Regions from separate parts of the Streptomyces sp. NPDC003027 genome, predicted to be linked through region 1. Evidence: riboswitches for the same ligand, from Rfam matches in the RefSeq annotation. Region 1 holds a riboswitch; the other holds the start of a gene.
The links. A riboswitch is a leader RNA that binds a small molecule or an ion and turns the genes downstream of it on or off. The one in region 1 is predicted to bind glycine.

Region 1 (3,200 bases):
GGCGTTGCGGTCGACGCCGTCCCAGCCGGCGAGCTGGACGCCGACGAAGAGGGCGGGTTCGGTGCCCTCGACGCTGGCGAGGGCGCGGCGGGCGGTGAGGACGACGCCCGTGGCCTCGAACTCGGCGGCCGCGGCGGAGAGGAAGTCGACGGGGTCGTCCTGCCAGTCGGGTTCGAAGAGCCGGACCCGGCCGCCGCTCGCGGGGCCGTCCAGCGGGGTGCGTCCGGCCCGGCAGAGTTCGGCGACGGCGGGCGGGGGCAGCGGGGCGCCGACGGTGCCGCCGGGGTTCACGGCGATGCCGAGCTGCGGCGGCAGGCCGCGGGCGAACTCGCGGGCGGGCGCGACGGTGAACGACATGTGGCTGCCGACGCAGGCGAGGAACTGCTGCTCGGAGCTGAAGACGGGGACGTACGGGATGCCGTCGATCTCCATCGTGGGCAGGTCCAGGTCGCTGCTCTCGGGGCTGCCGCCGTTGGGCAGCGGCACCCAGACGGGGCTGCGGCCGAGGACCTCGACGAGCCGGCCGCCCGCGGCGGGGTTGCCGAGCGAGGCGGCCAGTACCTCTTCGAGCTCATTGCCCGGCCACGTAACGTCCACGGTCTCGGTTCCCCTTCTCACGCGTCCGGTCGCGCGCCCTCGGGGCAGAACCCTAACGCCGCCCCGGCGCCGTCGTGGCCACAAGCGTACGGAGCGCGCCGGTCCGGGACGCCGCCGCTCCCCCGCCGGTCAGTGCGCGTCCCGGAAGGCGATCTTCCGTAGCGCGGCCGCCGCGTCCCGGTCGAGCAGGGTCGCCGAGGCGCAGCCGCGGGGCAGCCGGCCCGCCTCGACGGAGCGCAGCAGCCGGCCGACCGCCCGGCGGTGCCGGGCGAAGGCGTACCCGGACACCCCGCGGCCCCGCTCCCGCTGGCCCTCGCGGGCGGCGGCGGGGGTGACGTCGAGCAGGACCAGATGCAGGGAGCGGCCGCGGCGGCGGGCTTCGCGGGCGAGCCAGTTGCGCACCCAGGACTGGGTGCCGCAGTCGTGGACTATCACGCTCCGGCCGGCGCGCAGGGCGCGGCGCAGCCCGGCGTAGTGCGAGACGCGCACCAGCGGGCGGTAGACGGCGTACGGCAGGAAGCGGGGCATCCGCGCCTCCCAGCGCTCGCGGGCGTCCTGCGAGTCGATGCCGCGTCCGTCGGCGGCCTGGCGCAGCAGCGTCGACTTGCCGCTGCCGGGCAGCCCGGAGACGACCACCAGGTCGCCGGCGGCGAAGGCGAGCACGCTCGGGCCGCGCCCGTCCCGGTCGCGCAGGTCGCGGAGCAGGCGCGCGGCGGCGCGGCGCCGGGTCCTGGCCCGGGCGCGCTGGGCCGGTATGCCGGTGGCCGCGTAGGCGCCGGTTCGCTGGAACGTCATCGCTTCTCCCCCTGTCGGGTCCTGAAGACCCTTCCCCAAGAAGTGTAAAGAGACGGTAATGAGGCACAAGCGATTTGCCGATCAGGACCCGCGTGCAATGATGTGCGCGCCAAGCGCACACAACCACATACCGGCCGCTCGAATCCGCGCGGGAGAGTCCCGGACAGGCTGTAGCAGTGCTGTAGCAGTCCGGGCGCCGAAGGAGCAAGACCCTCCCTTGAATCTCTCAGGCCCCGTACCGCGCGGATGAGGCAGATCTGAAAAGCGGGCGCGTTGTCGCGCCCCACCCAAGGTGCAAGCCGAGGATGCTCTCGGTGAACCTCTCAGGTTCCATGACAGATGGGGAGGATCGTCCTCGTCCGTCATGATTTTTTTCGCCCTGGGATCCGGGAGCCACACCCATGAGCACTGCCCCCCGCCTGACCGCCCTCGATGCCCTGCATCGCTCCCTGGGCGCGACCATGACCGACTTCGCGGGCTGGGACATGCCGCTGCGTTACGGCAGCGAGCGCGACGAGCACAACGCCGTCCGCACCAAGGCGGGCCTCTTCGACCTCTCCCACATGGGGGAGATCGCCGTCACCGGGCCGCAGGCCGCCGAGCTGCTCGACTTCGCGCTGGTCGGCAACATCTCCACGGTGGGGGTGGGCCGGGCCCGCTACACGATGATCTGCCAGGAGGACGGCGGCATCCTGGACGACCTGATCGTGTACCGGCTCCAGGAGCGCGAGGCCGCACCGGCCGAATATCTGGTCGTCGCCAACGCCTCCAACGCCCAGATCGTCCTGGACGCGCTCACCGAGCGGGCGGCCGGCTTCGACGCCGAGGTGCGCGACGACCGCGACGCCTACGCGCTGATCGCCGTCCAGGGCCCCGAGTCCCCCGGCATCCTGAAGTCGCTGACCGACGCCGACCTGGACGGGCTGAAGTACTACGCCGGTCTGCCCGGCACGGTCGCCGGGGTCCCCGCGCTGATCGCCCGTACCGGCTACACCGGCGAGGACGGCTTCGAGCTGTTCGTGAAGCCCGAGCACGCCGAGGGCGTGTGGAAGGCGCTGACGGAGGCCGGCGCCCCCGTCGGCCTGATCCCCTGCGGTCTGTCCTGCCGTGACACGCTCCGCCTGGAGGCGGGCATGCCGCTGTACGGGCACGAGCTGACCACCTCCCTGACCCCGTTCGACGCCGGTCTCGGCCGGGTCGTCAAGTTCGAGAAGACGACCAACGAGGGCCGCTTCGTCGGCCGCGAGGCGCTGGAGAAGGCCGCCGAGCGCGCCGAGACCGCCCCGCCGCGCAAGCTCGTCGGCCTGGTCGCCGAGGGCCGCCGGGTCCCGCGCGCCGGGATGCCGGTCGTCGCGCACGGCGAGGTCGTCGGCGAGGTCACCTCCGGCGCCCCCTCCCCGACCCTCGGAAAGCCGATCGCCATGGCGTACGTGGACGCGGCGCACGCCGAGCCGGGCACGCCGGGTGTAGGTGTGGACATCCGCGGCACCCATGAGCCGTACGAGGTCGTGGCGCTGCCGTTCTACAAGCGCCGGAAGTGACGTTTCCCGGCGGGACCCGTCCCACCGCCCGTCTCACCTCCCGTCTCATCCCGCAAGACCCACGTTCATCAGCACTCCCCCGATCCAGGAGAATCAGGTCATGAGCAACCCCCAGCAGCTGCGCTACACCAAGGAGCACGAGTGGCTGTCGGACGCCGAGGACGGCGTCGCGACGGTCGGCATCACGGAGTTCGCGGCCAACGCGCTCGGTGACGTCGTCTACGCCCAGCTCCCCGAGGTCGGCGACACGGTCACCGCGGGCGAGAC
Region 2 (3,200 bases), on a different contig from region 1:
GATGCTGGCGAAGATCGCCTCGGAGGAGGCGAAACCGGACGGGCTGGTGCTCATAGAGCCGGGCACGGAGCGGGAGCTGCTCGGACCGAAGTCCGTGCGGATCCTGCCGGGCGTCGGCCCGGCCACCGGGGAGCATCTGCGCAGGGCGGGCATGACGACGGTGTCGGACCTCGCGGAAGCGGGTGAGGACGAGCTTGTACGGCTGCTGGGGCGGGCGCACGGGGCCTCCCTGTACCGCATGGCCCAGGGGCACGACGACCGGCCCGTGGTGGCCGAGAGGGACGCGAAGTCCGTGTCGGTGGAGGACACCTTCGACGTGGACCTGCACGACCGGGTGCGGATCCGGACGGAGGTGGAGCGGCTCGCGGAGCGGTGCGTGGGCAGGCTCCGGGGTTCCGGGCACTCGGGCCGGACGATCGTGCTCAAGGTACGGCGGTACGACTTCTCGACGTTGACGCGGTCGGAGACGCTGCGCGGGCCCACGGACGATCCGGTGGTGGTGCGGGAGGCGGCGGGCCGGTTGCTGGAGGGTGTGGACACGACGGGCGGGGTGCGGCTGCTGGGCGTGGGGGTCAGCGGGCTGGCGGACTACACGCAGGAGGACCTGTTCGCGCAGGCGGAGGCGGCGGAGCCGCCGTCCGAGGAGGATTCGGGGGAGACGCCCGCGGCGCCGGAGGCGGTCGAGCCGGCGCCGGCCGAGCGGCGATGGGCGCCCGGGCACGACGTACGGCACGCGGTGTACGGCGCCGGGTGGGTGCAGGGCAGCGGAGTCGGGCGGGTCACCGTGCGCTTCGAGGAGCCGGGGTCGGGGCCGGGGCGGGTGCGGACCTTCCCCGTCGACGACCCGGAACTGGAGCCGGCGGACCCGCTGCCGCTGGTGGGGGGCGGGGCGGGGACGGCGGCGGTCGCTTAGGAACCGTCCCGCGGCGATCGCCCAGGAACCGTCCCCCGGCGGTTCCCGGATCGCTCTGGGACGTACAACGTGGTGCCCACGGGGGAGAAGAGCCGTGCGCGCTCGCGCGGGGACAAGCGGTCGCCCCGGGAAGGCCGCGGCCTGCGGCCGCCCGGGGCGAACCGGGCTGGAGAGGCCCGAGCGGCCGGTCAGGCTTCCTCCTGGCCCGCCAGGTGGCCGAAGTCGTGGTCCGGCACCGGCGGCAGGGCGATGTTGTAGTGGCGGTAGAGCTGGAGCTCCTGTTCCGGGGAGAGATGGCGGCCCACACCGAAGTCGGGGGCGTCCTTGATCAGGGCGCGCTCGTACGGGACGTGGAGACCGTCCTCGACCAGTTCGCTGGGCTCCAGAGGGACGAACGCGTCCCGGCTGAACAGTCCCGTGCGGACCGCGGCCCACTCCGGTACCCCCGTCGCGTCGTCGAGGTACACCTCGTCCACGGTGCCGATCTTGTTGCCGTCGCGGTCGAACGCCTTGCGGCCGATCAGGCTGCGCGGATCGATGTCGGTCTGCACGGTCCCTCCAACTGTCGCGACTGGTCTTCGAAGACCTTCAAAGACTACGAAAGTGCACATCTGGGATGTCGGCCACTTGAGCGATGGGAGCGGGAACCGCGCTGGTAGGCTGGCTGTGGCTGTCGACCCCGTGCGGGAGAGTCCTCCGGAGAGAACTTCCGGAGGCGCCGAAGGAGCAAATCCTCCCCGGAATCTCTCAGGCCCCTGTACCGCACGGACGAGGTCACTCTGGAAAGCAGGGCGGGCGTCCGACGGCATCCGCTCTCACCGACGGTGAAAGCCGGCGTGCCCTTCGGCGTGCCGGTGAAACTCTCAGGTTGAGATGACAGAGGGGGAGGCCGTCCGGGCACCCGCGCCGTGGTGCCCCTCGCAGGTCGTGACGACCAGGAGGCCTCCGTACATGACCGCCCACCGCATTCCGCTCTCCGAGCTCGAGCAGGGCATCCCGTTCGAACAGCGGCACATCGGGCCCGACGCCGAAGCCCGGGCCAAGATGCTCGCGCAGGTCGGCTACGGCTCCCTCGACGAGCTCACGGCCGCCGCCGTGCCGGACGTGATCAAGAGCGCCGAGGCGCTCGGCCTTCCCGACGCCCGCACCGAGGCCGAGGTCCTCGCCGAGCTGCGCCGGCTCGCCGACCGCAACCAGGTCCTCGCCCCGATGATCGGCCTCGGCTACTACGGCACCTTCACCCCGCCGGTGATCCTCCGCAACGTCATGGAGAACCCCGCCTGGTACACCGCGTACACGCCCTACCAGCCGGAGATCTCGCAGGGCCGCCTGGAGGCGCTGCTCAACTTCCAGACCATGGTCGCCGACCTCACCGGTCTGCCCACCTCCGGTGCCTCGCTGCTCGACGAGGGCACCGCGGCCGCCGAGGCCATGGCCCTCTCCCGGCGCGTCGGCAAGGTCAAGAACGGCGTCTTCCTCGTCGACGCCGACGCCCTGCCCCAGACCATCGCCGTCATCGAGACCCGCGCCGAACCGACCGGCGTCGAGGTCGTCGTCGCCGACCTGAGCGAGGGAATCCCCGCCGAGATCGCCGAGCGCGGTGTCTTCGGTGTGCTGATCCAGTACCCGGGGGCCTCCGGCGCCGTCCGGGACATCAAGCCCGTCATCGACGCCGCCCACGAGATCGGCGCGATCGTCACCGTCGCCGCCGACCTGCTGGCGCTCACCCTGCTCACCTCGCCCGGCGAGCTGGGGGCGGACATCGCCGTCGGCACGACCCAGCGCTTCGGCGTCCCGATGGGCTTCGGCGGGCCCCACGCCGGTTACATGGCCGTCCAGGACAAGCACGCCCGCTCCCTTCCCGGCCGCCTGGTCGGCGTCTCGGTCGACGCCGACGGCAACCGCGCCTACCGCCTGGCCCTGCAGACCCGCGAACAGCACATCCGCCGTGAGAAGGCCACCAGCAACATCTGCACGGCGCAGGTGCTGCTCGCCGTCATGGCCGGCATGTACGCCGTCTACCACGGCCCCGACGGTCTGAAGCAGATCGCCCAGCGCGTCCACCGGTACGCCACGGTCCTCGCCGAGGGCCTCAAGGCCGGTGGCGTCGAGATCGTGCACGGCTCGTACTTCGACACCCTCACCGTCCGCGTGCCCGGCAAGGCCGCCGAGGCCGTCGCCGCCGCCCGTGAGGCCGGTGTCAACCTGTACCTCGTCGACGCCGACCACGTGTCGATCTCCTGCGACGAGACCACCGGCCGCGCCCAGCTCGCCGCCGTGTGGGGCG

Region 2: it holds a riboswitch for glycine, as region 1 does, so the genes downstream of both, gcvP (aminomethyl-transferring glycine dehydrogenase) here and gcvT (glycine cleavage system aminomethyltransferase GcvT) in region 1, are expected to answer to the same signal.

The regions. Positions count from the first base shown of each region.
Region 1 covers NZ_JBSFTU010000025.1:34,906-38,105, forward strand. The annotation lists gene ACWDX6_RS19220 (enhanced serine sensitivity protein SseB) at 1-597, opposite strand, end outside; gene ACWDX6_RS19225 (AAA family ATPase) at 727-1,392, opposite strand; glycine riboswitch at 1,532-1,643, shown strand; gene gcvT (glycine cleavage system aminomethyltransferase GcvT) at 1,794-2,933, shown strand; gene gcvH (glycine cleavage system protein GcvH) at 3,034-3,200, shown strand, end outside.
Region 2 covers NZ_JBSFTU010000037.1:9,421-12,620, forward strand. The annotation lists gene ACWDX6_RS23515 (DNA polymerase IV) at 1-913, shown strand, start outside; gene ACWDX6_RS23520 (PRC-barrel domain-containing protein) at 1,102-1,464, opposite strand; glycine riboswitch at 1,588-1,686, shown strand; gene gcvP (aminomethyl-transferring glycine dehydrogenase) at 1,865-3,200, shown strand, end outside.